4 regions of the Ensifer sp. Root558 genome follow, and region 1 is predicted to be linked to each of the others. Evidence: predicted binding sites of a transcription regulator. Region 1 holds the regulator's gene; each other region holds the start of a gene.

Region 1 (7,722 bases):
CCGAACTTATCCCTCACGCGTACGTGGTCCTGGAATGCGGTCGTGAGATAGCTCAACATCGGGTCGTTCTTGGTCGGCAGAGCAATCAGATAGGCCGGATTGGCCGGCATGATCTGATCCTGGCACCAATCCAGATCGTCCAGGCTGACGGTCATGTGCAGGGTCGTGCATATATCGAGACCGATGGTCAGCCCATGGAGCTTGCCCATGACCATGTCCTCGAGGCAGCACCGAACGAGTTGTTCTCGGCTCTTGAAGACCTCCGGCCCAATGAAGCCGGCGACGTCGTTGACATGCAGCCATGCGCCTTTCGGCTGCACTTTCGCAAGCTCCATGCCGACAGCCCGGCTGAACCCGTACTTCCGGGACTCAAGCACCATCATGTCGACGCCGTTTGCCGCGCCGTTGGTGAATTCCGAGCCCTGTCCGGTTTCGAAGTAAAGGCCGTACCGCTCCCCTGCCTTGGCGCGCGCATATTTCAGGATCTTCTCATTGGTGATGTCGAAGATCTTGTTGCAATCATCCGTACCGGCAAGGCTCTGGAACACGGTGGAAACTGTGCCGGGGAAGTCTTCGCTTACCTCACCTTGGACGTCGATGTGAGCGAGCACGCACCACGGAATGACGTCGACCAGCTTGAACGTATCCGCGATGTCCTTGAGCGCCCGCTCCACCGTGACGACGCTGTCGACGGTGCTGTCCACCGGGTTGGTGCCGATGACGATGTCGCCGGTCGCATAGGAAAACGCATCGAAGACCTGCCACATGATGTCGTCGGGGTGGTCGGTCGGCGAATTCGGCTGGATACGTGCGCCCATGTATCCCTTGGCCCCCAACTTGGTGCCGGGCATGACATTGAAAATCTTCTGGCTGACGGCGATCAACTCTTCATTGCTCATCAGCTTCGGCACGCAGCCGATGGTATCGCTGGTCAGGCCATGCATGACGCCTTTGATCTCATCTTCCGATTTGGTCAGAAGAAATTCCTTCAGCTGGCCCATCGTCCAGTCTTTCAGCTTTTCTTGTTGAGCCCTGTCGGTGGTCTGCCAAATCAGTCGTTGCAGATCGTCCTCAAACAGCGGGTGCTGATCGAGGTCTGCGATCTTCGTTCTTGCCAGGAGGGCTCGGGCGTTCGTTCGGGACGTATCATTTTCCGCAGCCACAGCGATCGTCTGGTCTCCTTCCTTGAACGCATTCGCGCATCCCAGAACTTGCCGATAGGTCGTCTCGTCAAAGCCGCCCTTGATCCTGCTGATATAGGCAAAGATGTCCTCATCCTGCTTCACGTCGTCGATCACGAGGTTGCTTGGGCCTGGCGCGGCACGGGCAGCATGACTGTAGGCTGTAAGCGTGGCCGCCGCAGTTCCCGCCACCAGCAGGAGATCGCGCCTGGACAGTGCATGCTGGTCTGAGAACATGCCTTTGCTCATTGCCATTTCCTTTCTGCAAAAGGTCTATCGGCATCTCGCCCGACGGCCCTCTGGTGACCGGCGATCTAAGGAAGGCGCATAAGAGTAAATGCTCGACACGTGTCCCTTGGGCATCGACACGGACCCGGCGAGCCTCGACCAGCCGGGCCTGTCAAAGTCGATTACTGCAGGCTCATCACGATGCGACCGTCGATCTTCCCGGCTTCCATGCGGCGGAAGATCTCATTGATATTCTCGAGGCTATCCCACGAAAAATGCGGCGCGACTTTGCCTTCAGCGGCGAACTGGAGCGACTCTTCCAGGTCCTGGCGGGTGCCGACGATCGATCCACGCACGGTGATGCGCTTAAGAACAGTCTCAAAGACCGGCACCGAGATCATACCTGGGGGCAGGCCGACGAGCGCCATGGTGCCGCGCGAACGCAGGAAACCGAACGCCTGTTCCATCGCAGCGGGCGAGACTGCAGTCACAAGCGCTCCATGCACGCCGCCGGTGGCCTTGATCACCTGCTCGACCGCATCCTTGGCCTTGCCGTTGACTGTCAGGTCGGCGCCCAATTGCTTTGCAAGTGCCAGCTTGTCGTCGAAGATGTCCGCCGCGACGACATGCATGCCCATCGCCTTTGCGTACTGCACGGCCATGTGGCCAAGCCCCCCGATGCCGGAGATGGCAACCCATTCACCGGGACGGACTTCCGTTTCCTTCAACCCCTTGTAAACGGTGACCCCGGCACACAGAACCGGCGCGGCAGGACCGAACTCCAGCCCATTGGGCAGGCTGCCGACGAAATCAGGATCCGCCAGGCCATATTCGGCGAACGTCCCGTTGACCGAGTATCCCGTGTTCGACTGGGCCGCACACAGCGTCTCCCAACCGGTGCGGCAATGCGGACAGTAGCCGCAGGCGCTGTGAAGCCAGGGAACGCCGACCCTGTCGCCCTCTTTCACTCTTTTGACACCGGCGCCGACCGCCGAGACATAGCCGACCCCCTCGTGCCCGGGAATGAACGGTGGGCTGGGCTTCACCGGCCAGTCGCCATTTGCAGCATGGAGATCGGTATGGCAAACGCCCGTTGCTTCGTATTTCACCAGGATCTGTCCCGGCTGCGGCGTGGGCACTGCCACTTCCTCGATCGTCAGGGGCGCGCCGAATTGCCGAACGACGGCTGCCTTCATCGCCTGAGCCATTTGCCAATCCTCCTCCAATCGCCGGGCCACGGAGAGGTTTCTTTGGGAACAGTGGGCCGGCAGGGGCCTATCTCACATACGAAAATCGTGTAATTGGCTCGAGCATCATGGCGCTCACAGCCAGTGCCCGGACGTCATTTCCTGCTTGGCGTATACCGCCAACACTTCAACGCGGTTCACGTAGCGCCATCGTCAGGTTGCAGCGTAAACCCGCCGGCAGAGTTCGACAATGGGTGGAGTGCAGAAGCGGTTCAGAGACCGACCGCCTTCGGCGCCCGGCCGGATCGAACAACGCATATCGTGCAACGGCGTTCGAGCGGGCGCGCTGGCGCGCGTATTGACAGGATCGGCGCCGGTCGTGTTGACTGAATGCTACGGGGCCGTAGCTCAGTTGGGAGAGCGCCGCAATCGCACTGCGGAGGTCGAGGGTTCGACTCCCTTCGGCTCCACCAAAACGATCAGAAGGTGCCCGGTTGCCGAGGTATCGGAACAGCGGCTGATTTGTCATCAGCAGATCGCCAGTTCGAGTCTCTCTGGGGACACCGCCATGCTAAGCCACCGTCCGGCCTTCGCGAAACGCTGCCCGATCCCGTGGCCACCTGCTTTCAGAGGCTGAACGGATCCCGCGCCGAGCGCTTCTCGCTCGGTGCATTGAACGGGTCGGCTTTCTTCTCCTTGGACTTGCGGCCCTCGTCGGCGATAATCTCGTCGACCGCCCGCTGGCACTTCATCAGCTCGTCGGCCGCCGGGCCGGTGCCGCGCAGGCTGAGATTTGCGATGACGCGATCTTCAAACGCGATGGCCAAGGCCCGCTTGCGCACGAAGCCCGTCAGGAACTCGGCGTCGGTGACGTTCACGAACAGAAACTTTCCGCTCGCATCACCGGCAGCGGTCGCCGAAGCGCTCCAGGGATCGGTCTTGTCGAAGCGGAAGGTCAGGTCGTACTCTTTGCCGACCTCGAGCGACCTCCAGTCGTCGCTGGCGAAGCTCATATAGAGCGGCGACTCGGAGCCCTTGGGATAGAACCCAAGGCGCAAGGTGACCCCGCCGTCGAATACCGATGAGATGAAGCAGGAGCCCTCCATCGAGGTGTCGGAAGCAACGGTCCAGCCGTCGACATCCTTCCACTTGATGATTTCGGACTCCTCAGCCGCGGCCGATCCCGCGGCGATCAGACAGCTTACCAATCCGACCAGCAATCTACGCATGCAAAACCCCCGTTTGCCCGCATTTTGATAGGTCCCCCCGTCACTGTCGAGGGTACCTAGCCGATCCCAGGCAATATTTTAGGAATATTCACCTCTCTGCGGCAAGCGGACGCGCCCATCACATGGCGAAAGGATCTTTCGACGACTTGGTCTGGCCGCCGCCGGCAAAGGGATCGTTGTTCGGCGCATTGCCACCGGCACCCGCAAAGGGATCGTTCGCCGCTCCCTGACCGCCATTCGGGATCAAGGCGCTCACCGCCTCCTGGCACTTGAACATCTCGCTTACCGCCTTCATCGAATCACGCAGGCTGAGGCTCGCGACGACGCGCCCCTCGAAGGCCAGCGCCAAGGTGTTCTTGCGAACGAATTCGGTAAAGAAGTCGGTGTTGGAAAAGTTGACGACAAGGGCCCTGGCGCCGGTCAGATCAACACCGAACGCAACGGCCGGCCACTGACGACCACGGTCGAGCTGCAAGGCAACATCGTATTCCCGCTGCGGCTCGATGGACTTCCATTCGGCATTGCCGATCGAAAGAAACGCCAGGTTCGTCGATCCCCGCGGATAAAAGCCGATACGAAGGATAGCGCCGGCGTCATAGCTCGTCGCCGCGTAACACGAGCCGCCCAGGGAGCGATCGGATCCCACCGTCCAGGCGTTGATCCGTTTCCAGATATTCGAACGCCCTTCTTCGGCAGACGCCGCTCCAGCCGTGAGCAACAGGCCGAGCACCACCAACGACAATCTATGCATGCAACCACCCCACTTTCCACGCAAAGTTATCTTTTTTTAGAGGCCTGTCGAGACGGTGAAGGCCCTTCCCCGCAGGGATTTTTGCGCGCCCCAGGCCCGATGCGAAAGCTGGCAGCTCCGATGCATTCTCCGCGCCGGTCCATGAAGAACGGCCGAGACGAGGTTGAGATCGAGCGGCTGGCGCAAATCAGCCACAGCCTGCGGGCAAAGAGCTGTTGAACATGGCAGAGTGATCGCCATGCTTGCTGGACTTCGGAACGAAAGCGCGGTTCACATCGTTTACCAACCCGTAGTCCCACCCCTTCATCAAGTGGACGATCACCGTGCTTGCCGCCCTGCTTCTCGCTTCGATAGTCGCATCGCCCAATATGCCTGACGTCAAGCTCAGTGCCGCGACGGTGGATGAACTCCAGACCGATTTCGAACGGGCCGTGCCGTGCCATCAGATCGATGGACGCAATGTTTGGAAGGGCGCGCTCGCCTTCTACATCCAGTCCTTCGTTTATGACGGCGATACGCCCGTTGCGACCGATGCGGCCGACGCAGTGCTTCCGGAAGACAACAGCGCCGAAACGGTGAAGGAGTTCGAAGACGCCTGCTCGGCCTCGCAAGCGACTTAAGTCTCTCCGCGAAGAGAGCCGCGATTCGTTCGAATCACGCGCGCGATTGACCTGCCCGGCGCTGTTTTGGGACGCAACCGTCGCCGAAAACCGCCCCGCTCCCGCAAAAGTGACCAATCGCCCCCCACAGAAGCAGCCAATTGCCTGAATTCACGGAATTTTAGGCACTTGCGGAACACATATGGAACAGATAGTGTCTGTTCTTGATTTGTTTCACGCCTCTGGAGCGACGTGCCATGCTGACCCGCAAGCAACAGGAATTGCTTCTGTTCATCCACGAACGCATGAAGGAGTCGGGCGTACCGCCGTCTTTCGATGAAATGAAGGATGCGCTCGACCTTGCGTCGAAGTCCGGCATTCACCGTTTGATCACGGCGCTCGAAGAACGCGGGTTCATTCGCCGGTTGCCGAACCGGGCGCGCGCGCTCGAAGTCATCAAGCTTCCGGAAGCCTACGCCGCCGGCCAGCAACAGCCGCGCAGGGGCTTCTCGCCGAGCGTGATCGAGGGCAGCCTCGGAAAGCCGCCGGCCGCCGCTCCTGCCACGCCGAAGCCGGCGCCGGTCGCCGAAAGCACGTCTGTTTCCGTCCCGGTGATGGGGCGCATCGCTGCCGGCGTGCCGATCTCGGCGATCCAGAACAACACCCATGACATTACCGTTCCGCTCGACATGATCGGCAGCGGCGAGCATTACGCCCTCGAAGTAAAGGGCGATTCGATGATCGAGGCCGGCATCTTCGATGGCGACACGGTGATCATCCGCAACGGCAACTCGGCCAATCCCGGCGACATCATCGTGGCGCTCGTGGACGACGAGGAAGCGACGCTGAAGCGCTTCCGTCGCAAGGGCGCGTCGATTGCGCTCGAAGCGGCCAACCCCGCCTACGAGACGCGCATTTTCGGACCGGATCGCGTGAAGATCCAGGGCAAGCTCGTCGGGCTGATCCGCCGCTACCATTGAATTCCAGGCAGAACGCCGAATCAAAAGAGCCTCGCCACTGAAAGTGGCGAGGCTCTTTCCGTTTAAGGCGACCTGAAATCCAGATCGCTTATTCGTGGATCGTGTATTCGCCGAGTTCGCAGAGATCCTGCGTGTCCTCGGTCGTATCGAGGGCCGAGCCTTCCTCGAATTCGAATCGCATGTCGTATTTGCAGACGTCCCGCCCGTCGGCAATGGTGATCTCCATGCTCTCGCCGGGGTTCAGGACCTGCCGACCGAAAACATCGTCTTCCCATTCATTGACGCCGACCGGCGACGTATAGAAATTCGTCAGTACCGCGCCGGTGTTGTTCTTCAGCTGGAAAACCAGGTCGTCCGCGCGCGCCTCCATAGCGGTCGCCGCAAAACACGCCAACGCCGTCAGGATCAGTCTCTTTTTCATTGATGCCATTGCCTCCGTTCTTAATGTTGACGGACGCTACCGATACGGTTGATCTCAGCGGAGTCATCGTTCCCCCTCTACCGAATTCACCGAAGCGATAAGATCCGACGGAGGCATAGGCGACGTGGCTTGCGCGGACGTGTCGCGAATTTTACCGCGCTGCCCTAAGGCAGAACGCCAAACCAAATTTAACGAGGTGAGATTATTGGAGGCCTCGCCCGGAATTGAACCGGGGTACAAGGATTTGCAGTCCTCTGCGTCACCACTCCGCCACGAGGCCTCACAGCTCGGATAACCAAGCGTTGGCGCGGATTTAGAATGATTGCAGAAAAACCGCAAGAGGCATTTTCTGAAAAACGCGCCGTCGATTTGCAGGACGGATACTTTCCACAGAACGATCGACGATGTCCGCCGATCGTCTCCCAGCTGATCTCAGCACCAGGGCGTCGGGCGCCCTTCCCACGGCCGCACGAGCCCCTCGGAAACGAGTACACGTCCAAGAGATTGGTCACCGCGGGTGACCAGGCGCAGTTTCTCGCCGGCCTTGGCATCTGATCGCCCTCCCGCCGAGATCAGCCTGAAGTCGCCTGCATTCAGCAATTCGCGCAGGCGCTGCTTGGCGTAGAAGCCGCGCGAACGCTCCTTGTCGCAGCTTGCCTGGCGGATTCGCGGCGCATCGACATCGGCGACGCGGATCGTCTCGCCATGGAAGACGAAGGTCGCGCCATCGATCACGCAGTTGTCGTTGCGAATGCCGCAAAAATAGAACTGATCGGTACGGATGGATGCCGTCTTCACCTCTTCATTCGGCCGCACGAGAGGGGTTGGCGGCGTGACGCCGACATTCACCGACGGCACCGGGGCGGCCAGGGCAACCTTCGTCGCCGGGTTGGGCTTCGGATTCGGTTTGTGCCTATCCGCCTGCTGGGCAACGCGCTCCTGCGCTTCAGGAACCGCGCGCTGAGGCTTCGGCTTCGTTTCCGATCGCGATGCAAAGGCCATGACATCGGAAACCACCGGCCAGTGCCGCAACTCGGCGCGATGGTCGTAGGCCATGACGCCGCCAAGGGTGAGCGCTGCGGCCAGATACCACGGCGCCATGCCGCCCTGTTTGCTGGTGCTTCGGCCCGAACTGCGGCGTCGACG
Region 2 (7,722 bases), 300 kb from region 1:
GGCACCGGCAGGTTCAGGTCGATCAGCTTGAACAATTTCTCGAGGATGCCGAGACGGCCGGGACCGATGATCAGGCGCGGGCGGAAGATCGAAATGTTCATGCCCTGCTTGCGCCACTGCATGGCCAGCTGCTCGGTTGCCCATTTCGACTTGCCATATTCGCCGAGCGGCTTTGCCGGATGGGTCTCGGTTTGCGGCGACTGGACGGTGTGGCCATAGATCATGTCGGTGGTGAACTGCACCAGGCGTGATGCGCCGGCGGTATCCATCCCCTTCATGATGTTTTCGGCACCGTAATAATTGACGGGCCAGAAGAACTCCCAGCGCTTGGCGCGGACCTGCAACGGCGACAGCATCTTGGCCGCCATGTTGTAGATCATGTCGTCGGCGCCGATGCCGACCTTTTGGACGGCTTCCAGATCGGTGACGTCGCAATGGACGAAGCGGACGCGGCCGTAGTGCGGCAGGTCGGACTTGACGATATCGGCGACAACGACGTCCTCGCCTTCCTTGACGAGGCGTTCCGCCAAATGACGGCCAACGAAGCCGTCGCCACCAAAGATGATGTGTTTCATGACTTGCTCCCGAATTCTGCGGTGCTCACCCCGGCGGCATCAGCCGATTTCTCGTCGGCGCTGGATGAGATGCCCGACTGGGCGATAAGAACGGTTCCGGCGCAGATCAGCGCGATGCCGGCGATACGCCAGGCATTGAGGTCTTCGCGAAAGACGAAATAGGCGAAGACCGCAACGAGAACGTAAGCGAGGCTCAGGAACGGATAGGCAAAGGAAAGCTCGACCTTCGACAGCACATAAAGATGCGACGCCATCGAGATGACGAAGGTCGCAAGACCGGCAAAGACCCATGGGTTGAAGACGATCTGAAACAGCCGGACGATCGCGGTTTCGGCAGTCATCGAAATCGGTCCGAGCGTCATCATGCCCTGCTTCAGCATCAGCTGAGCGGCGGCGTTGGTGAGCACGGTAAAGAGAATGAATGGAATATATTTCATAGTTTTACTCCCAGTCCCGAAAATCTACTTACGGGCAAGAGACGGATATTCCGTGAAGTTTGCGCATTTAATTGAATAAAATTGTCTGCATTCTCATTCTGGCAAAGCCAGAGCCGTGCGTTTCCAGAAGTTCGAAACCAGCGCAGGGTCGCGCAACGTTTCGATCTTTCTCCAGAAAGGAAAAGATTTTTCAAAGACTTGCGGGCTCATGCGGGCATCCTTGTACGGATTGATCGCACCGCCGGCCTCGACTACGATGCGATCGAGCGCATCGAGCAGCTTTACTGTCCGTTCACCTTGATTGGCGAAGTCCAGCGTCAAAGTAAAACCGGGACGCGGGAAGGACAAGATGCCCCGGGAGCCGATGTCGCCGAAACGCTTCAGGATCGTCAGAAACGACGCATGGCCGGCCTGGCGGGCGGTTTCCATGAGCTTGGCCGTGATCTCCGGTGCGTTTTCCGCGGGATAGACGCTCTGATGCTGGTAGAGCCCGCGCGGGCCATAGAGCCGGTTCCAGGCGCCGATCGCATCCAGCGGATAGAAATAGGACGTCCAGGGAACGGTCGTCACCGTCTCGCCCGGCTTCACCTTGCGGAAGTAATACTCGTTGAAGCCTTTGAGCGTTGCCTGGTTGAGGAGGTTGAACGGCGGCGAAAACGGCACGGACAGCTTCAATCCCTTGGGGATGTCGGGCAGTTCGCAGGAACCGTCGGCATGATCGCCGGCGAGCAGCACGCCCCTGCCCATTCGAGATCCCTTTGCGAGCTGGTCGATCCAGGCGACGGAGTATTCATGCTCGGCATCGACGCCGTCGACGAGGGCAAAATATTGGTCCAGGTTCTCGAAACGGATCGCGTGCTGCTGCACATGCGGCGACGGCACCTTCATCAACCGGATATCGACGGTGAGGATCAGTCCGGTCAGCCCCATACCGCCGATGGTCGCGGCGTAGAGTTCCGGGTTTTCGACCGGCGAGCAGGTCAGCCGTTCGCCGGTCGAGCGCAGCAGCGTGAAACGCGTCACGTGATTGCCGAAGGTGCCGCGCGCGTGATGGTTCTTGCCGTGCACGTCGTTGGCGACCGCGCCGCCAACGGTGACAAAAGCCGTGCCAGGCGTCACCGGCAGGAAGAAACGATGCTCGATCGCCCGTTCCAGCACCTGGCGCAGCGTCACCCCCGCCTCGCAGGTCATCATGCCGGTGCCGGGATCGAAGGCGAGTATCCGGCCGTGAAGGTTGCTTTCGATCAGCGTACCGCGATCGTTGTGGCAGCTGTCGCCGTAGCTGCGTCCGTTGCCGAAAGGCAGATAGCCTTCGGCCTCAAGGCTGCCGAGCCGGTCTTCATAGTCGTCAGGCGAAATTCCAGGCCGCACGCGATTGTCGATGCGGCCCCAGCTTTCATGGTCTTGCAGGGTCATTGCGGCCCGATGGCTCCAAATAGGATCAGCAGCGCGCCGATCAGCATGGTCAGTTGGCTGCGCCAGTCGCGCATGATGAAGACGACCGGATCCTCATGCAGCATGCCGCGGCGCGCAAGCATCCAAATGCGCAGCAACATATAGAGCACCAGCGGGCAGAGCGGCCACAACGCCCAGGGCGTGGTGTACATCTCCTGCAGTTCCTTGCTGTGCACGTAGAGCGCCAGAACCAGGGCCGAGGTGAAGGCGGAGGCAACGCCGGCCTGGCCGACCATCTCGAAGTCGACAGCGAGATAGCCACGCCCCGGCACGTTGCCGCCGTCCTTGTCCTCGAATTCGTGCAGCTCGACGTAACGCTTCACCAGCGCGAGGCTCAGGAAGAAGAAGATCGCAAAGGACACCAGCCAGAAGGACAGTTCCGTGCCGGTCGCGGCCGCGCCAGCGACGATGCGTGTGGTGTAGAGGCCGGCGAGCGTGAACACGTCGACGAGCAGCTTGCGCTTCAGCACGAAGGTATAGGCCGTCGTCGCGCAGGCGTAGAAGGCGAGCACCCCGGCAAACTTCCAGGGCAACAGAACGGTCAGCGCCACGGACGCGATGATGAGGCAGCCTGCAAGCACCAGCGCTGTCGGCACGGACATCTGGCCGCTCGCGAGCGGCCGGTAACGTTTCTTCGCATGGCGGCGATCGTTGGCAAGGTCCGAAAGATCGTTGATGACGTAGACGGCGGATGCGAGGAAGCTGAAGGCAAAGAAGGCGATGATGACGCTGACGATCGCATCGAAGTGCAGTACCTCGTGGTTGAGGATCATCGGCACGCCGATGAGCACGTTCTTCGCCCATTGATGCACGCGGATCGACTTCATCGGCGCAAGCGCGCTGACCTTGCCGGTATCGAGCCGTTCGGCATCATGGTTGCGACGCCATCTTTCCGCGGCCGCATCGGGCGAGACCACGATCGCGCGGCGTGCCACCTCAAAGACGGCGATATCGTCACGGCTGTTGCCCATGTAGTCGAAGGCGCCGTCGCCGTACCGCTCTACCAGCGCCCGGCGCTTGTTGCTGCTCGTCAGGTTGAGCGCGTCGGTCGAATGCATGACCGAGGAGAACATGCCGACATGGGCGGCAATGTCGTTTGCAACGGACGGTGCTGCGCCGGTCACGAGCACGAGTTCTCGCCCGCTCTTCTTTTCCTCCATGAGCCGGTCGATGACGGCCTGCCGATAAGGCCAGTCTTCCGCACGGCGGCCGGATCTAAGGGCCACTTCGTGCTTCAGGCGTGCCTTACCTTTTGCCAGCCAGACCAGCATCGGAAACAGCATCAGCGGATTGCGCAGCAGGATGATCGCCGCCCCTTCCCACAGGGTGTCGGCGGCCAGCAAAGTGCCGTCAAGATCCACACACAGCGGAATGTGCCGTGTCTCGGTGCGCGCGTCCATGAAGTCCATCCCAGCCATAGTTGCCGGTATCATCACGACTTCAACTTTCCAGAGTGGAAACGCAGGCCTTTGTTTCGCTCGCAAATTGGCGGGCTGGTTAACAAATCCGCAGCAGCAGGGCGACGCCTATCGCCTGTCGCGTGAACGAAGATTCACGCACCAGGCCTTAGGCTCTTGTTTTGATGCATGTCGCTGCAGCAAAACCGCTGCACACTTTTGCGCGACATGCATTAGCGGCTGCCGATCCAGTTCAGCGCATCGCGCCAGTCGGTCATGCGCACCGGCGTTCCGTGCGAGCCGGTTTCGAAAAGCACGAAGCGCGTCGGATAGCCCTTGGCCTTGAGAGAGCGATAGAGCGCCTTCTGGCCTTCGGCGGGATAGACGCTGTCACGGCTTCCATGGCTGAAGAACATCGGCAGCTTCGCCTTGTAGGCGGCACTTTTCGTGAAGTCCGGATCACTGACGCCGCCCATGACCATCATGCCGGAGAGTGCTGCGACGGCGGAGGCGTCGCGCGAGACACCCCAGCAGATGAAGCTTCCCATCGAGGCGCAGGCGAGCACGACCGGACGGCCTCCGGAACGTTCGGACGCGTATCGAACCAGGCCGGCGATATCGGCGGCACCTGCCGTATCGAAGGAGCGGACGCTCGGGGCGTAGTAGACGCCGCCATTGGCGACGGCGAGGTTCTTCAGCCGGTTGAAGTTTCCACCGAAGGAAAAGTCGTTGGCACCGAGCCGACGGTCGCCGCTGCGGCCATGGATGAAGATGACCGAGAAGCTGGCGCCGCGATCGGGGCCGACACGGGTCACGTCGAGCGCGCGGCCACCGATATCGAGCGTTTCATTGACCTGCTCGTTCTTCACGCCAAGCGACACATAGGCGCGCTTCACCCGGCGTTCCGGGATTTCGTCGCGTTCGTTGATATCCCGCAGTTCCTGGTAGTCGACCGTCAGGTCGTCACCACCATCCTCCTGGTCGAGCACCTTGGCATAGGAGAACAGATCGTCCTTGTAGGGCTTGAGCGTCTGCGCCTCTGCCGACGAGGCGGCAATTGCCAAGGCTAGGGCGAACAGGCAGGCACGAAACGGAAAAACAACTGTGGACACGGCCAAATGACGGGCTCCCTCTTTCGCCGCAAGCCTTGCCATTGGCCGCACCGCAAAGCAACACTTGGCCCGAAACACGGCCGTTCGTGCGAAAAATCATCGGCGGCCGGCGCCAGAAATTCTCCTTTTGTTCGCGTATCCTGTGAGAGTCTGGCAGAATTCAGGTGATTCGACCGCCGGGGGATGGCGGCAGAGCCTGGGGCTTGCTATGGCCTCTGGCATTCCCGAACGACAGGAACGATCCGAACGGCCCCATGGACGACAACAGCGACCTCTTCTCAATGCCCGAGCAACCGAAGGCCGTACAGCCGAGCGCCAAGCCGGCCGTGGCTGCAGCCCCCATCGCGCGCGAAGAGCCGCGCCCTGCCCCGAAAGGCAGCGATGGCAGCGATTACGATGCGTCGGCGATCGAGGTGCTCGAGGGCCTTGAGCCGGTCCGTCGTCGCCCGGGCATGTATATCGGCGGCACCGACGAGAAGGCGCTGCACCATCTCTTTGCCGAAGTCATCGACAACTCGATGGACGAAGCGGTCGCCGGCCATGCGAACTTCATCGAGGTCCATCTCGACGCGGACGGGTTCCTGACAGTCACCGACAACGGCCGCGGCATCCCGGTCGAAAACCATCCGAAATTCCCCGGCAAGTCGACGCTCGAAGTCGTCATGACGGTGCTCCATGCCGGCGGCAAGTTCGATGGCAAGGCCTACGAGACCTCGGGCGGTCTGCACGGCGTCGGCGTATCCGTCGTCAACGCACTCTCCGACGCGCTCGAAGTCGAGGTCGCCCGCAATCGCAAGCTCTATCGCCAGCGCTTCTCCCGCGGTATTCCGCAGGGCGGGCTCGAGGAACTCGGCGACGTGCACAATCGCCGCGGCACGCGCGTCCGCTTCCATCCGGACCCGGATATTTTCGGACCGCACGCGCATTTCGAGCCCGGCCGGCTTTTCCGCATGGCGCGCTCGAAAGCCTATCTCTTCGGTGGCGTCGAGATCCGCTGGTCCTGCGATCCGTCATTGCTGCAGGAAGGTTCGGAGATCCCGGACAAGGCCGTCTTCCACTTCCCGGGCGGCCTGAAGGACTACCTGGCGGCGACGCTCGGCAAGGAATTCACCGTTACCCGCGAGATCTTCGCCGGCAAATCGGAGAAGGCCAACGGTCACGGTTCGCTAGAATGGGCGGTCACCTGGTATGGCGGCGACCAGCAGGTTCATTCCTACTGCAACACCATTCCGACGCCTGAGGGTGGTACACACGAGGCGGGCTTCCGCATCGCGCTGACCAAGGGACTGAAGAACTATGCCGAGCTGAAGCAGAACAAGCGTGCAGCGCTCATCACCACCGATGACGTGATGATCTCGGCCGCCGGAATGCTGTCCGTGTTCATCCGCGAACCGGAATTCGTCGGCCAGACCAAGGACAAGCTAGCGACAGTCGAAGCACAACGCATCGTCGAAAATGCGCTGCGCGATCCCTTCGACCATTACCTTACCGACAATCCGGCCGAGGCCGACAAGCTGCTCGACTGGGTGGTCGAGCGCGCCGAGGAGCGCGTGCGCCGGCGCAAGGAAAAGGAAGTCAACCGCAAGACGGCCGTGCGCAAGCTGCGCCTGCCCGGCAAGCTTGCCGACTGCTCGCAGAACACCGCTGAAGGCGCCGAACTCTTCATCGTCGAAGGGGACTCAGCAGGCGGCTCGGCGAAGCAGGCGCGCAACCGCGCCAACCAGGCGATCCTGCCCTTGCGCGGCAAGATCCTCAACGTGGCGAGCGCTGGTCGAGAAAAGCTCGGCGCCAACCAGCAGATTGCCGACCTCATCCAGGCGCTTGGCTGCGGCACCCGCAGCAAGTACCGGGAAGAGGATCTGCGCTACGAGCGCATCGTCGTCATGACCGACGCCGACGTCGACGGCGCACATATCGCCTCGCTGCTGATTACCTTCTTCTACCAGGAGATGCCCGAACTGATCCGCGGCGGTCACCTCTATCTCGCCGTGCCGCCGCTCTATCGCATCAGCCAGGGCGCAAGGACGCTCTATGCCCGCGACGACGCGCACCGCGAGGAGCTGATGCGCACCGAGTTTGCCGGTCGCGGCAAGGTCGAGATCGGCCGCTTCAAAGGTCTCGGCGAGATGCTGCCGGCGCAGCTCAAGGAAACGACGATGGATCCGAAGTTCCGCACGCTGCTCAAGGTCGAGATCGACGATGTCGATTTCGAGGGCACGCGCGAAGCGGTCGACAACCTGATGGGCACGAAGGCGGATGCCCGCTTCCGCTTCATCCAGGAGCGCGCTGTCTTTGCGGACAACCTGGACATCTGAGCCGGCTTTCTGCCGGCAAGCAGGATCACAATAATCCATACAGAAACGGCGGCTCACAGGCCGCCGTTTCTGTATTCAGGGTTTGAAGGCCGCTCGAGCTTACGCAACGTGAACGGGCTTCTCCATGAAGAGGCTCAGCGGATCCGGCTGATACCCCCCGAACGGCGGGCGCTCGACGTAGCCGGCCGCCTTGTAAAGGCCTATCGCTTCGGGCTGATAGATGCCTGTTTCGAGGCGGATTGCCACCAGTCCGAGTTGCGCCGCGCGCACCTCCAGCGCCTGCAGCAACAACTTGCCGACCCTCAGCCCCCTCGCCTCGGGATCGACGAACATGCGCTTGATTTCCGCAGTCCCGTCACCGGCATCAACCAGGGCGCAGCAGCCGACGGTATCGCCGCCACGCCGTGCGACGAAGAACGATACCTCCGGCT
Region 3 (7,722 bases), on a different contig from region 1:
CCGATCCTGCCGCGCTTTACCGGCGCGACGGCGGATCCGGAGGAGGCCGAGCGCGCCGAGTCGGACGAACTGCGTCGCCAGGCGGAGGAGGGCCTCGAAGACCGTCTCGCGAGACTGGGTATGGCGCCCGGCTACACCCAAGAGGAATACCGCGAGCGCCTGGCCTTCGAATTGAGCGTCATCGAGCGCATGAAGTTCCCCGGCTACTTCCTGATCGTTGCCGACTTCATCAAATGGGCCAAGCAGCACGACATCCCCGTCGGGCCGGGTCGCGGCTCGGGCGCCGGCTCGCTCGTCGCCTATGCGCTGACGATCACCGACGTCGATCCGATGCGCTTCTCGCTGCTGTTCGAACGCTTCCTCAATCCCGAGCGCGTCTCGATGCCCGACTTCGACATCGACTTCTGCCAGGACCGGCGCGAAGAGGTGATCCGCTACGTGCAGCGCAAGTACGGTCGCGAACAGGTGGCGCAGATCATCACCTTCGGTTCGCTGCAGGCCCGTGCCGCCTTGCGAGACGTCGGTCGCGTGCTCGAAATGCCCTATGGTCAGGTCGACAAGATCTGCAAGCTGGTGCCCAACAACCCCGCCAACCCGACGCCGCTTTCCAAGGCGATCGAGGAGGAGCCGCGCCTGCAGGAAGAGGCCGAGAAGGAGCCGGTGGTCGCCCGCCTTCTCGATATCGCCCAGAAGATCGAAGGCCTTTACCGCCACGCCTCGACCCACGCCGCCGGTATCGTGATCGGCGACCGGCCGTTGTCGCAGCTGGTGCCGATGTATCGCGATCCGCGCTCCGACATGCCGGTCACCCAGTTCAACATGAAGTGGGTCGAGCAGGCCGGTCTCGTCAAGTTCGACTTCCTCGGCCTGAAGACGCTGACGGTGTTGAAGGTCGCGGTCGATTTCGTCAAGCAGCGCGGCATCGAGGTCGATCTCGCGAGCATCCCGCTCGATGATCTGAAGACCTACGAGATGCTGTCGCGCGGCGAAACGGTCGGCGTGTTCCAGGTGGAAAGTGCCGGCATGCGCAAGGCGCTGATCGGCATGCGGCCCGACTGCATCGAGGACATCATCGCACTCGTGGCGCTCTATCGCCCAGGCCCGATGGAGAACATCCCGGTCTATAACGCCCGTAAGCATGGCGAGGAAGAGGTCGAGTCGATCCATCCGAAGATCGACCACCTGCTCAAGGAAACGCAGGGCGTTATCGTTTACCAGGAGCAGGTGATGCAGATCGCCCAGGTGCTCTCTGGCTATTCGCTCGGCGAGGCCGACCTTCTGCGCCGCGCCATGGGTAAGAAGATCAAGGAGGAGATGGACAAGCAGCGCGCCCGTTTCGTCGACGGCGCCGTCAAGAACGAGGTGTCGAAGCCGCAGGCCGACCTCATTTTCGACCTGCTCGCCAAGTTCGCCAACTACGGCTTCAACAAGTCGCACGCGGCAGCCTACGCGATCGTGTCCTATCAGACCGCCTACATGAAGGCGCATTATCCGGTGGAGTTCCTGGCGGCGTCGATGACGCTCGACATGTCCAACACCGAAAAGGTCAACGACTTCCGCCAGGATGCCAAGCGTCTGGGCATCGAGGTGATCGCCCCGTCGGTACAGACCTCGTTCCGGCACTTCCAGACGGGCGAAAGCCGCATCTATTACTCGCTTGCAGCGATCAAGGGCGTGGGCGAGTCAGCGGTCGAGCACATCGTCGAGGTTCGAGGCGACAAGGCCTTCGCAAGCCTCGAAGACTTCTGCCTCCGGATCGACCCCAAGCTGCTCAACCGTCGCGTTTTTGAAAGCCTGATTGCCGCCGGCGCCTTCGATTGCTTCGGCTACGACCGGGCGGAGCTGGTCGGCGGGCTCGATCGTATTCTCGGGTTTGCCCAGCGGGCTCAGGAAAACAAGACGAGCGGGCAGAGCGACATGTTCGGCGCAGGGGCGGCCACCGGGCCGGAGCGCATTGCGCTTCCGACCTACACGCCGTGGCTTGCCTCGGAAAAGCTGCACCGTGAGTTCCAGGTTCTGGGCTTCTATCTGTCTGCCCATCCGCTCGACACCTACAATGCGCTGCTCGCCAAGATGCGCGTGCAGACCTTCGGCGATTTCGCAGGCGCTGTGAAGAAGGGGGCGACGGCCGGAAGGCTCGCCGGAACAGTAACCTCGAAGCAGGAGCGCAAGACGCGCACCGGCAACAAGATGGGAATCATCGCCTTCTCGGATTCCTCCGGCCAGTTCGAGGCGGTACTGTTCTCCGAGATGCTGCACCAGTATCGAGACCTGCTCGAGCCCGGCAAGTCGCTGGTCATGACCGTGGCGGCGGAAGAGCGGCCGGAAGGCATCGGCCTGCGCATCCAGACGCTGCGGTCGCTCGAAGAAGAATCGCTGCAACTGCAGAAGGCGCTGCGCGTCTATGTGCGCGATTCCGGGCCGCTGAAGTCGATCGCCTCGCACCTCAACACGAAGGGCGACGGGCTCGTCTCCTTCGTCGTCATCAAGGACAATGGCCAGCGCGAGATCGAGGTTGAACTGAACGAGAAGTTCCGGATTTCGCCGGAGATCGCTGCAGCATTGCGCTCGGCGCCGGGCGTCATCGACGTCGAACTGGTGTAATCCGAGGCGGGGCTCCGCTGAATTGCAGTGGAGCGGCGATTGAGCCGGCTTGGAACCTATCGACCCGCGGCGGGACGCTCGCCGGGTGCTTGTCTGCCGGTCTCGCAGATCAGTCGCCGGGACGTGTCCGAGTAATGGTGATGAAGTCGGTGCCCTGACCGGTCTCCAACCCGCTTTCCACATCGGCAATCGAGAGCGACGAGCCCTCGGCGAGCAACGCTTCCACGCGCCTGCGCACAACGTCGGAGATCGTCATGCGCGCCAGCGTGCGCTGGATGCCGTTATAGGCGAAGGGATCGGCCTCCGTGGAGATGCCGAGCCGCTTCTTCGTCGAGGCGGGCAGGTGGTCCTCGAGCGAGACGCCGAACCATTTGCCTTCGGCACCTTCTTCTTCATTGTGCCGGAACTGGAGGAAATGCGTTCCGAGCGCCTCTTCCGGCTTGTCGATCGTAAGCCCGGCTTCAAAGAGCGGCTTGAACCCTTGCCGCACGAGGATCTTGCCGTTTTGCGGTGGCGTACGTCCGGCCTTGCGCAGGAGCCGGTCGGTCAGGTCCGGTGTCAGCTTGCCGTCGCCGTCGATGCCTTCGCTTGCCTGGAAGGCACGCAGGGCCGCAATCGTCGCCGGCCCGGCATGGCCGTCGATCGCGCCCGGCGCGTAGCCGAGGAAATCCAGGGACGTCTGAACCTCGCGCATGGTGTCGCGGGTATCGCTGCGGGTGATCAGGATACGGATCGGCTCCTCGGTGGATCGCGCCGAATTGGCGCCGCCGGGCGGCTCCCGCATCGCCACTTCCACCGGCGCATCGCCGGCCTGGCTGATCGCCGGTCTGAGCGGCACGTCGGAAAGCGGCGGCTGGAGATCGATCGGGGCCGGGCGGAAGAGTAGGGCGCTCTTGACCTCCAAGGGCGTTATCTGCCGGTCGGAGATCAGCACGTGCACGCCGCGCTCGGTCAACTTGTAGAGCGAGGCAGCAAATTCGCTCGGCAACCGCACGCAGCCATGGGACGCCGGATAGTCCGGCACATGGTTGGAGCCATGCAGAGCAATGCCCGACCAGGTGAGCCGCTGCATGAACGGCATCGGAGCGTTCGAATAGATGTTCGATTTGTGATGACGCCGCTTTTCCAGGATAGAAAAGATGCCCGATGGCGTCGTGTGGCCCGCCTTGCCGGTCGAGACCGGTGATGTCGCAATGACAGCGTCGCCGTCATAGACGACGAGCGATTGCTGATCTTTCGAGACGATGATCTGCAGCGGCCCGCGACTGCCTGCAAAGCCGGTAGCCGGCGACAAAAGCAGTGCGACGACGCTGGCGGTGAGAGCGAAACGCGATACCATACACTCAACCCAACACGTGACTTGGCGAACAAGCCTAGCCTTCAATCTTTAAGGAATTCATCCTGCTGTGTGGGCTGTCGATCAAGGTTGCGTGATCGCTTTGCGAAGCGTGCCTGCTCGGGCAAGCACGCTTGTGGTCTCATGGATCGCGTTTTCTGGTGCCGAAAGTGTAGCCGGTTTCGACGCTCGCCTTGCCGAATTTGTCGCGCAGCTTGTTGATCGCGTCCTCGGCCGCAGCGCGCCTGGTGGCCGCGGGATCGACGAGATCGGGCGGATCGGCGAGATCCGGGGCGGAGAGATCGCTGACGCCGATGCCGATCAGCCGATACTTCGTTCCGTCCGCCTCTTTTTCGAGAAGCTGCAGGCCGATGCGGAAAATGCGGTCGGCAAGGCGGGTAGGGCTATCCAGGCGCCGATTGCGGGTGCGGATCTTGAAGTCGGCGGTTTTGAGCTTGAGAACGACCGTCTGGCCGGCGAGTTCCGACTTTCGCAGCCGGTGGGCCACTTGCTCGCTGAGGCGCCGCAGATGCGTGACCAGGTCGTCATAGCGCGCGATATCGTCGTTGAACGTCGTCTCTGCGGAAACGCTCTTGGCTTCGCCGTCGATTTCGACCGCTCTCTCGTCGAGCCCGCGCGATAGGCGAAAGAGCCGCTGCCCCATGGTGCCATAGCGCCGCATCAGGTCGCCTTCTTCCATGGTCTGCAATTGCCCGATCGTGCGCACGCCGTCACGCTCCAGCGTGGCGGCAAAGGCCTTGCCGACGCCCCAGATCAGGGTCACCGGCTTCTCGCGCAGGAACTCCAGCGCCTCGGCTTGGCCGATGACGGAAAAGCCGCGCGGCTTTTGCAGGTCGGACGCCACCTTGGCGAGAAACTTGCAATAGGAGAGGCCGACCGAGACGGTGATGCCGACTTCCTGCTCGATCCGGCGGGCGAGCCGCGCAAGCGTGCGTGCCGGTGGATCGTGATGCAGTCGCTCCGTGCCGCTGAGTTCGAGGAAGGCTTCGTCGATCGACAGCGGCTGCACCAGCGGGGTCAGTTCCTGCATCAGCGTGCGCACCTCGCGGCTGACGCGGGCGTATTTCTCCATATTGGGCTTGATGACAATGGCCTGGGGGCAGGCTTCCAGCGCCTTGAACATCGGCATGGCCGAGCGCACGCCGTGAATGCGGGCGACGTAGCAGGCGGTGGAGACCACACCGCGCTTGCCGCCGCCGATGATCACCGGCTTGTCGGCAAGCTCCGGGTTGTCGCGCTTCTCGATCGAGGCATAGAAGGCGTCGCAGTCGATGTGCGCCAGCGTCAGGTCATAGAGCTCCGCATGCCGCAGAATGCGCGGGCTGCCGCAGGCAAGGCAGCGCCGCACCGACGCCGCCTGTTCCTTGAGGCAGTCGCGGCAGAAGCCTGGAGAGTGAGCAGCGCTGTCGGGCATATCGGGAACAAATATTGAACATTGCGACCTTAAGCTCTACTCTAGCGAGTCTCAAGGAGGCGCGATTGGAAATCACAATGCAATTGTCGCCGTTGAAAAGGATCACCGGGCGCGTCTTTCGCAGCGCCGGCGCGGCTGAATTTGCGCCGACGGGCAGCCGATCCGGGCTAGCCGCGGAAGTGCGCGCGAATGGCTGCGGCTGCCTCCGGCCAGTCTGCGACGGCGCGGATGTCGGCGTCGAGCTTCGGCGCGAGCGCCTTGAACTCCGAGTCGGCCATGAGGTTTATCGGCAGGCAGGTCGGCGCGTGATCCTTCACCGATCGCAGGTTGCGAAGCATGTCGTCGATGAAGACGAGGGGGACGGTGCGGCTGCCGTGAAGTTTTTGGACGATCGGCCCCTTCGGCTCTTCGGACGCAAGCAGCGGATAGGGCAGGCCGAGCCGGTCAAGAAGAGCGCGACGAACCGCAGCGTGCTGCGGCGGCATCGCAGTCAGAAAGACGATATCGGCTTCCTCCGACAATGCGGCCAGGGTCTCGACGACCTTGGCGGCGGGCGTTTGCCAACGATCCTGCGAGCCGTAGAAGGTGTCGAGCAGGATCTTGACCTCTGGCTCCGTCACCGGCTGCTCGTCCGCGTGGGTGATGATGTTGCCGGTCAGGCGAAACGATCGGGGCAGGAGGACATGGCCGCAGCTCCCAAGGAACGCTTTGAACGGATTGATGAATTCAAGCACGACATCGTCGATGTCGCTGACGATCAGCGGGCGGTTTCCAAGCGTGATGCGGTGAGCTGTCGGCGCGTTTGCCACCCTCAATCCTCGAAGCCTGCGTGGCCGGAAAGTGCCATATGGGCGCGCACGACGTCTTCAGGCGCCGTACCGGTCGCCGTGCAGAATGCCATCAGGGTCGGCTCATGGTCCATCAGAAAGGCGACGAGCCCGCCCATGAAGCCGGGTTCGGCAATCGCGTTGCGCAACGCCGTTGGGTCCGTGCCGGTCAGCGCCAGAAAGCGGGACAGAAGCTCAGGCTCGCCGGCAAGCCAGGAGAGAATGTCGATGGCGATTTCGTCGGCGCTCTTCAATGGTTTGTCCCCGTATGGTTTTTACGTGCGGAGTTACCTATTTTTCAACCAAATAGGCCTATCTCTGACGTTGAGGAAATGGGTCGAGTCGTCGGCTCCGCACGTTAATTGTCCTGAGGAGACTTGCAAGGTGACGATGGACAGCAAGGGATCGACATGCCCAAACAGGTGATGATTGTTGAGGACAACGAGCTGAACATGAAGCTCTTCCGCGACCTGATTGAGGCCTCCGGCTATGCGACGATCCAGACTCGCAACGGCATGGAGGCGCTCGAGCTCGCGCGCAAGCATCGGCCCGATCTCATTCTCATGGACATCCAGCTGCCGGAGGTTTCCGGTCTGGAAGTGACGAAGTGGCTGAAGGAAGACGACGAGCTACACGTCATCCCGGTCATCGCCGTGACCGCTTTTGCTATGAAGGGGGACGAGGAGCGGATCCGCCAGGGCGGGTGCGAAGCCTATGTCTCCAAGCCGATCTCCGTACCGAAGTTCATTGAGACGATCAAAACCTACCTGGGCGATGCCTGAGCGGCGGGAAAATTGATATGACTGCGCGTATTCTTGTTGTCGATGACGTTCCGGCCAATGTGAAGCTGCTCGAAGCCCGGTTGCTTGCCGAGTACTTCGACGTGCTGACGGCCAGTGACGGTTATGCCGCCCTGGCGCTCTGCGAAAAGACGCCCATCGACCTGGTGCTGCTCGATATCATGATGCCCGGTCTCGATGGTTTCGAAGTCTGCGAACGGCTGAAGGCGAACCCGAAGACGGCACATATCCCGGTTGTCATGGTCACCGCGCTCGACCAGCCTTCTGATCGCGTGCGTGGCCTGAAGGCCGGCGCCGACGATTTCCTGACGAAGCCCGTCAACGATCTGCAGCTGATGTCGCGGGTGAAGAGCTTGGTGCGCCTGAAGAACGTCAGCGATGAGCTGCGCCTGCGGGCCCAGACGGCGCAGACGATCGGGCTTGAAGATGTTGGCCGGGCGGACCGGCCTGACGAGCCCGGCAACGTCCTGCTCGTCGATGGCCGCGGCTCGTCGCAGGAGCGGCTGCAGCGCGCCCTCAAGCCGATTGCCGAGGTCTCGGTCATCTCCGATCCGCAGGCGGCATTGTTCGAGGCGGCGGAGAACAATTTCGACCTCGTCATCGTCAATGCGAATTTCGACGACTACGATCCGCTGCGCCTCTGCTCGCAGTTGCGCTCCCTGGAGCGCACCCGGTTCATCCCTATCCTGCTGATCGCCGAGCAGGGCAGCGACGAGTTGG
Region 4 (7,722 bases), on a different contig from region 1:
TCTCGGCTTCTGCGCTGGCGTGCTGAATGTGCTGCGCTCGGCCGGTATGGTGGCGACACCGGAAGCCGGAAGAGGCGGTTCTGGGAATGACAAGAAGGACGGCGACGCCCGCTGAGGCGTTGCCCCGAAGAAAACGGTTTCCGCTCTCGGGCGGGTAGAACGAAAGAGAAGCGCGGTGTCAAACGATCCGACCCACCAGTTCCTGGTCAATAAGATTGTCCCGATCGAAATTGGCGGAATGGACTTTTCCTTCACCAATGCGTCGCTGTTCATGGCTGCGACCGTGGGTGTTGCCGCAGGCTTTCTTTATCTGACGACGTCGCAGCGCGGTCTTATCCCGACCCGCATGCAGTCGGTCTCGGAAATGTCCTACGAATTCATCGCCTCGATGCTGCGCGAAGGTGCCGGCAGCGGCGGCATGAAGTTCTTCCCGATGGTGTTCTCGCTGTTCATGTTCATCCTGACGGCGAACCTGCTCGGCATGATGCCCTACTTCTTCACGGTCACCAGCCAGATCATCGTCACTTTCGCTCTGGCGCTGTTCGTCATCGGTACCGTCATTCTCTACGGTTTCTACAAGCACGGTCTCGGCTTCCTGAAGCTCTTCGTGCCGCATGGCGTTCCTGGCGTCCTTCTGCCGCTCGTCGTCGCGATCGAAGTCATCTCGTTCCTTTCCCGCCCCATCAGCCTCTCGGTCCGTCTTTTCGCCAACATGCTGGCCGGGCACATCACGCTGAAGGTCTTCGCAGGCTTCGTCACCTCGCTCAGCGCCCTCGGCGCGGTCGGCATCGGTGGCGCCATCCTGCCGCTCATCATGACCGTCGCCATTACCGGTCTTGAGTTCCTCGTCTGCTTCCTCCAGGCCTATGTCTTCGCGGTACTGACTTGCATGTACCTCAACGACGCTGTCCATCCCGGAAGCCACTAAGGAATAACAGTCGCTTGCTTCCGGCCGGATCTCCGCCGGAAGCGCAATCCTAAGCCGCAACACCATTCGAAGGAGTTCAAACATGGAAGCGGAAGCAGCAAAGTACATCGGCGCAGGTCTCGCTTGCCTCGGCATGGCCGGCACGGCTCTCGGCCTCGGCAACATCTTCGGCAGCTACCTCTCTGGCGCGCTGCGTAACCCGTCGGCTGCTGACGGCCAGTTCGGCCGCCTCGTATTCGGCTTCGCCGTTACGGAAGCTCTGGGCATCTTCTCGCTGCTCGTAGCCCTGCTCCTCCTCTTCGCCGTCTAATATCGGCTGGAGTTTCGGCCGCGACCCGTCAAAAGGTCGCGGCCGCGCATATTCTTGAGTGCACCTGGAGGTGAGCATGTTTGTGACCGCGGCTTATGCCCAGCAGTCAACCACCACTGAAGGCGCCGAAGCACACGATGCCGCTGCGGCCGGTGAGGTGCACACCGAAACGGGTGTGGCTCACGAAGGCGAGGCTGGCTCCGGCGTGTTCCCGCCCTTCGATACGACCCATTTCGCATCGCAGCTGCTTTGGCTCGCGATCACGTTCGGCCTCTTCTATCTCCTGATGTCGAAGGTCATCATTCCGCGCATCGGCGGAATTCTGGAAACCCGTCACGATCGGATCGCTCAGGATCTCGATGAAGCGTCCCGCCTCAAGGGCGAAGCCGACGCTGCCATCGCTTCCTACGAGCAGGACCTGGCAGCCGCCAAGTCCAAGGGTCACAAGATCGCCGACGACGCCCGCGAATCCGCAAAAGCCAAGGCCAATGCTGACCGCACCGCCGTCGAAGCCGACCTTGCCAAGAAGATCTCGGCTGCAGAAGACCGCATCGCCGACATCAAGGCAAAAGCACTGGCCGACGTCGGCGCCATCGCCGAGGAAACCGCAACGGCTGTCGTCAAGCAGCTGATCGGCGGAACCGTCACCAAGGCCGAGATCACCGCTGCCGTCAAGGCATCGGCTGGCAACTGAGGAGCACTGAACTATGCATCTTGATGCAACTTTCTATGCCTTCGTTGGCCTGATCCTGTTCTTCGTCCTGATTGCCTATCTCAAGGTTCCGGGCATGGTCGGCAAGGCGCTCGACGCCCGCGCCGAAAAGATCGGCAACGAGCTGACCGAAGCCAAGCGCCTGCGCGAAGAAGCACAGGGCCTCGTCGCTGAGTACCAGCGCAAGCGCAAGGATGCCGAAGCGGAAGCTGCCGGCATCGTCGCTGCCGCCCAGCGCGAAGCCGAAATGCTGACCGCGGAAGCCAAGCAGAAGACCGAGGAATACGTCGTTCGTCGCACGGCTCTTTCGGAACAGAAGATCAAGCAGGCCGAAAGCGACGCGATCAACGCGGTTCGTTCCGCTGCCGTCGATCTCGCGATCGCCGCTGCCGAGAAGGTCATTGCCGCCAAGGCGGACGCCGGCGCCCAGAGCGATCTGTTCAAGAAGGCACTTGGCGACGTCAAGGCACGCTTGAACTAAGCGCTCGGACATTCGATTGAAGAAAGCCCCGCTTCGTGCGGGGCTTTTTTTATGCCTGTCTGCAGAGAACGCGCTGGCCCGAACAATGGGTGGCGCCAGCCTCCGTCAGAGATTTGCGTAGGCGTTTCGCCACATCAGGTTCGGCCGCCGAAGTAGGACCAGTGTTCAAGGGCTAGCGTAGCGCACGTCAGCACGCGCGCCGCCGGTATGGCTTTTGACGCGAGAAAAGCTGTTGACGAGATATGTCGGAAGCGGAACCGAAAACGCCTGCGTAGCGCTGGTCAGGGATTGCGCAAAGGTTAGTCGTCCCGGCGCAGCGGCCGGAAGCTCATGCGGTGCAGCGGGCAGGGGCCGTGGGTCTCGATGGCGCGACGGTGGGTCACCGTCGCATAGCCGGCATGGAGCGCGAAGCCGTAGCCGGGATGTGCGAGATCGGCACGGGCCATCATGCGGTCGCGGGTGACCTTGGCGACGATCGAAGCGGCGGCGATCGACAGCGACCGCGCATCGCCCTTGACGACCGCCTTGGCGTGGCAGGTGAGGCCGGGCGGCACGTCACGGCCGTCGACGAGCACGAAGCGTGCGTTCGAGGGCAGGCCGGCCACGGCGCGCCGCATGGCTTCAAGGCTTGCCTTGCGGATGTCGGTGGCGTCGATCGTGCCGGCCGAAGCCGAGGCGATCGACACTTCGGACGTGGCGAGGATTTCTTCGAACAGTTTTTCGCGCGCCTGCGCCGTCAGCTTCTTGCTGTCGTCGAGGCCCGCGGGAATGGCGTCCGGATCGAGGATGACGGCGGCGGCGACCACCGGTCCCGCGAGCGGCCCACGCCCGGCCTCATCCGCTCCGGCGACCGGCCAGAAGCCATCGCCCTTGGCCGAAAGCTCGAAACTGAAACCGGGCGCTTCGATGATATCGGGAAAAAGGGGAGAATCGGACGATCTGCGAGACATAAGTCTAATTCGCATGATCGACCGATTCTCTTCAAGCCCCCAAGTCCGAGTGCGGCGGCGGACGGGGGATTACCGGGGCCCACGGCGGGTAAGGGGCACCGGAACTGCTATGCGATCTGAGGCGCCCGCTATCGGGTTCGCCTGGCGGTGCGGGGCGATCATCTCTCGCTGCGCGCCGATTACGAATTGCGGATGCTACCAGGCGATCGGAAAGCCTTCAAAGAAGCGAGAGCTGCACCCCCGTTCCGAGCGGCGGCACGAAGAGATCGTCGCGCAGCTGCCGGCGCGTCGGGTTGAAGCCGAGGCGCTTGACCGCCAAGTCGAAGCGGCGGCCAATCTGCCACGCATAGGGGCCGGCGCCCTTCATGCGTTTGCCGAATTCGGCGTCATAGTCCTTGCCGCCACGCATGGAGCGGATGAGCGACATGACGTGCCGGTAGCGGTCCGGATAATTGCGCAGCAGCCAGTCGCGAAAGAGCGGGCTGACCTCGAGCGGCAGCCGCAGCAGGACATAGCTTGCTTCCGTTGCTCCGGCTGTCCTTGCTCCTTCGAGCACGCGCTCGATCTCGTGGTCGTTCAGCGCCGGAATGATAGGGGAAACGAGAACACCGGCCGGGATGCCCGCTTCGGCAAGCATGCGTATCGCCTCCAGCCGCTTGCTCGGCGTAGAGGCCCGCGGCTCCATCGTGCGGGCGAGCTTCCGGTCGAGTGTCGTGACGGAGATGCCGACGCGAACCAGTCCCTTTTCCGCCATCGGCGCCAGGATATCGATATCGCGGGTGACCATCGCTGATTTGGTGACGATCATGACCGGATGGTTGGCGTCCCGCAGCACCTCGAGGATCTGGCGCATGATGCGCCACTCCTTCTCGATCGGCTGATAGGGGTCGGTGTTGGTGCCGATGGCGATCGGCCTCACCTTGTAGTCCTGCCGCGCCAGTTCGCGCTCCAGAAGTCGCGGTGCATCCGGCTTGGCAAACAGCTTCGCTTCGAAGTCGAGGCCGGCCGATAGGCCCATATACGCGTGCGTGGGGCGGGCGAAGCAATAGATGCAACCATGCTCGCAGCCGCGATAGGGATTGATCGAGCGGTCGAAGGAGATGTCGGGAGACTCGTTCCTCGTGATCACCGTGCGCGGCTTCTCGACCTGAACCTCGGTCTTGAACGGCGGCAGATCCTCCAGGCTTTCCCAACCGTCGTCGAACGTCTCGCGGCTGCGCGGTTCGAACCTGCCGGACATGTTGATCCCGGCGCCGCGCCCCCGGCGGCGATCGATGTCGATCCGGAGGCCCGTTGCGCTCATCATCGCTTCGGCCACATCTGCCGTGTTGGCGGGCGCAAGGGCACCCTGCCTGATCTGAGACAGCTCGGTCATTGGAATCTCCCCGGAATCAGATATTTGATCCCGTTTTGTTCTGATTATTTTCCTATCGCGAATGAGAGAACGATTCAAGAACAAAAAATTGGAATTTCGGTTTTGTCGATCAAGGCACCGCTTCGGTCGATGTCCTGGATGTAGCAATTGCCGTGCCGATGCGTTACGAGAAACCATGCTCACGATCATCATGGAAACCCGCGACAACGAAGCCGAACTGGCGCAGACGCTTGCTGTGTTGGTTGCCGGCGCCGTGGAGGGGCTGGTCAGCGATGTGATCATCCTCGATCATGGTTCGAAGGATGGTTCGTCCGATGTGGCCGATGCCGCTGGATGCCGTTTCTGCCGGGATTGGGATCTCGCCGATGTGGTGGGTTCGGCGCGTGGCGAATGGCTGATGTTGCTGGAGCCGGGCGCCCGCCCGATCGGCCGCTGGATCGATGAACTGGCCGAGTACGTGTCGATGAACAAGGCACCGGCCCGCTTCTCCGGTTCGAGACTGCATCGCAGGCCTTTCTTCCGCCGGCTGACCCGGCGGGGAAAGCCGCTGGAGACAGGCTTTCTCCTGCGCAAGAACGATGCTCTTGCGGCCGCCCGCGGCAATACGGGCCTGGATGCCATGACGAATGTCCGCTCTGTCCGCAAGCTCTCGACCGAACTTGTTCCGGCCTGGGTCGCCGTCGAAGCCAGGCGGTAACGCCGGTTCGTAGCGCGCAAAATTAAAGGTGCCAGTCCCGGGGGGACGGCACCTCCAAGCGGCTCTCAAATGACCTTGTTTGGTAGATTTCTATCCGGGCAGCATTCTGGCTACCCGTCGTATCCAACATTGCATTCCGCCTGGGGGACAGAGGCGGAAGGGTCTTGCGGCGCGAGGAATAGAACGTGCGGCGGTCGTTCCTCGCTGTGTCAACGCTTGGAGACTAACGAGAGGAGAAGCGACCGTCAGTTACTAAGGTAACAGGTCGGCCAAGCCGGAACGGTCCAAGCTCTTCAGCCACGTTTCAGATGCTCGTCGAGCCGCGGCATGATCTCCACGAAATTGCAGGGCATGTGCCGATAGTCGAGCTGTTGCTTGAGGATGCCGTCCCACGCATCACGGCAGGCACCGGGCGAACCCGGAAGGACGAAGATGAAGGTGGCGTTGGCAACGCCGCCAGTTGCCCGCGACTGGATCGTCGAGGTGCCGATCTTCTCGAAGGAGATACGGTGGAAGACTTCGGAGAACCCGTCCATGCGCTTCTCGAACAACGGTTCCAGCGCCTCAGGCGTCACGTCCCGCCCGGTGAAGCCCGTTCCACCTGTCGTGATCACCACGTCGATGTTGGGATCGAGCGTCCAGGCCTTTACCTGGTCGTAGATCTTCGTCTTGTCGTCGGAAACGATGGCGCGCGCCTCAAGCCGATGGCCGGCGTCACGCACCCGCGCTTCCAATGTGTCGCCCGACTTGTCGTCGGCGCGCGTGCGCGTGTCGGAGACCGTGAGGATGGCGATCCCGACAGGAATGAACGGACGCTTTTCGTCGATACCGGCCATGCTATTTCCCTTTGCCCACTGTCCTGCAGGCGAGAACGTACCACCCGGGGTAGGCCTCCGAAAGAGCGCGCGCTGTCGCAGCCGCGCGCACGTCGCTGTCGAAAAGGCCGAAGCATGTGGCGCCTGAGCCCGACATGCGCGTGAGCGCCGATCCGGCTTCGGTCAATGCCTTGCAGACCGTGCCGATCACGGGCTCAAGGCCCTCTGCCGGCAGCTGCAAATCGTTGCGCATCGTTGCGATCGCAGAAATCCACTCGGCCGCCGTGCCGGCTCTGTGAGGCGCAACGAGCGGCGGGTTCGTCTTGTTGGCGAGGGCCCGGAAGACAACCGGCGTCGAGACGGCGACGAGCGGATTGACCAGCACGACCGGCAGCGCGGGGAAATCCGCAAGCGGCGTAATGTCCTCGCCGATCCCCTTCGCGAGCAGTGGCGTGCCGGCAAGACACATCGGCACGTCCGCTCCGAGCTGCAGCGCGATGGCGCCGAGGCGGGAGGGTTCGATCGTCGCGCCCCAAAGATCGAGAAGCCCAAGAAGCGTCGCCGCCGCATCCGCGGATCCGCCGCCAATGCCCGAGGCGAGCGGCAGGTTCTTCTCGAGATGCAGGTGGACCGGCCCGGCCGTGTCGGGGTCAAGTGCCTGCAGTTCGGCGCGCAGCAGGTCCCGTGCCTTTAGAACCAGGTTGCCGCCCGCGCCGGCATCCATCGGCAGCGCGGCGGCAAACGCGCCCGAAACCGTGAAGCGATCCGCATCCGCCGGCGAGAGACCGATGCGATCGCCGCAATCGGCAAAAGTGACGAGACTTTCGAGAAGATGGTGGCCGTCGGCGCGCTGGCCGACGACGTGAAGGGCCAGATTGATCTTGGCGGGGGCTGCACGCGTCAGCGCGAAGCCCGCGATGTCACCTTCCGACATGGAACGGTCAGGACTTCTTGTCCGGCGCCGGTGCTTCCGGGGTCACCTTCTTCGGCGCGGTTTCCTTGGCATCGGCCGAGGCGGGGACCGCTTCCTTGAGCGGCGGCAAGCCGTTCTCGATCTTTGCCTTGATCTTCGGGATCTCTGCTTCCTCGGGCTTCAGTTCGAGCGTCTGCGTCCACTGGAACACGGCTTCGAGCTTGCGGCCGACGCGCCAGTAGGCGTCGCCAAGGTGATCGTTGATCGTCGGGTCGCCGGCCATCAGTTCGGCCGCCTTCTCCAGTTCCACGACTGCGTCGTCGAAGCGGTTCATGCGGAAATAGGCCCAGCCGAGGGAATCGACGATATAGCCGTCATCCGGCTTCAACTCGACGGCCTTGCGGATCATCTCCAGGCCTTCTTCGAGGTTGATGTTCATGTCGACCCAGGAATAGCCGAGATAGTTCAACACCTGCGGCTGGTCCGGATTGAGCTCCAGCGCCTTGCGGAAGTTCGGCTCGGCCTTGTCCCAGAGCTTCTG

Evidence for each region. Region 1 encodes LexA, which represses DNA repair genes until DNA is damaged. Its sites were predicted from a motif close to TGTTCNNNNTGTGTTCNG; they were not measured.
Region 2: parE (DNA topoisomerase IV subunit B) is a predicted target of LexA. The motif match lies at 5,094-5,111, and genes of this name have one in related genera.
Region 3: ASD63_RS20150 (DNA polymerase IV) is a predicted target of LexA. The motif match lies at 5,379-5,396, and genes of this name have one in related genera.
Region 4: ASD63_RS22775 (PA0069 family radical SAM protein) is a predicted target of LexA. The motif match lies at 4,782-4,799, and genes of this name have one in related genera.

Annotation. Positions count from the first base shown of each region.
Region 1 covers NZ_LMGC01000035.1:359,696-367,417, reverse strand. The annotation lists gene eutB (ethanolamine ammonia-lyase subunit EutB) at 1-1,430, opposite strand, end outside; gene adhP (alcohol dehydrogenase AdhP) at 1,592-2,617, opposite strand; tRNA gene ASD63_RS28215 (tRNA-Ala) at 2,994-3,069, shown strand; gene ASD63_RS28210 (hypothetical protein) at 3,223-3,825, opposite strand; gene ASD63_RS28205 (hypothetical protein) at 3,944-4,576, opposite strand; gene ASD63_RS28200 (hypothetical protein) at 4,900-5,196, shown strand; gene lexA (transcriptional repressor LexA) at 5,433-6,155, shown strand; gene ASD63_RS28190 (hypothetical protein) at 6,244-6,576, opposite strand; tRNA gene ASD63_RS28185 (tRNA-Cys) at 6,783-6,856, opposite strand; gene ASD63_RS28180 (thermonuclease family protein) at 7,009-7,722, opposite strand, start outside.
Region 2 covers NZ_LMGC01000035.1:61,341-69,062, reverse strand. The annotation lists gene ASD63_RS26675 (NAD(P)-dependent oxidoreductase) at 1-575, opposite strand, end outside; gene ASD63_RS26670 (EamA family transporter) at 572-1,012, opposite strand; gene ASD63_RS26665 (FAD-binding oxidoreductase) at 1,106-2,428, opposite strand; gene ASD63_RS26660 (UbiA family prenyltransferase) at 2,425-3,867, opposite strand; gene ASD63_RS26655 (alpha/beta hydrolase) at 4,098-5,018, opposite strand; gene parE (DNA topoisomerase IV subunit B) at 5,231-7,291, shown strand; gene ASD63_RS26645 (GNAT family N-acetyltransferase) at 7,391-7,722, opposite strand, start outside.
Region 3 covers NZ_LMGC01000023.1:59,300-67,021, reverse strand. The annotation lists gene dnaE (DNA polymerase III subunit alpha) at 1-2,604, shown strand, start outside; gene ASD63_RS20155 (L,D-transpeptidase family protein) at 2,714-3,943, opposite strand; gene ASD63_RS20150 (DNA polymerase IV) at 4,083-5,375, opposite strand; gene ASD63_RS20145 (hypothetical protein) at 5,543-6,184, opposite strand; gene ASD63_RS20140 (DUF3572 domain-containing protein) at 6,187-6,456, opposite strand; gene ASD63_RS20135 (response regulator) at 6,613-6,984, shown strand; gene ASD63_RS20130 (PleD family two-component system response regulator) at 7,002-7,722, shown strand, end outside.
Region 4 covers NZ_LMGC01000023.1:604,755-612,476, reverse strand. The annotation lists gene ASD63_RS22805 (AtpZ/AtpI family protein) at 1-115, shown strand, start outside; gene ASD63_RS22800 (F0F1 ATP synthase subunit A) at 176-928, shown strand; gene ASD63_RS22795 (F0F1 ATP synthase subunit C) at 1,011-1,238, shown strand; gene ASD63_RS22790 (F0F1 ATP synthase subunit B) at 1,315-1,932, shown strand; gene ASD63_RS22785 (F0F1 ATP synthase subunit B) at 1,946-2,431, shown strand; gene ASD63_RS22780 (ribonuclease HII) at 2,731-3,381, opposite strand; gene ASD63_RS22775 (PA0069 family radical SAM protein) at 3,599-4,756, opposite strand; gene ASD63_RS22770 (glycosyl transferase) at 4,932-5,453, shown strand; gene moaB (molybdenum cofactor biosynthesis protein B) at 5,747-6,289, opposite strand; gene ASD63_RS22760 (4-(cytidine 5'-diphospho)-2-C-methyl-D-erythritol kinase) at 6,291-7,202, opposite strand; gene ASD63_RS22755 (tetratricopeptide repeat protein) at 7,210-7,722, opposite strand, start outside.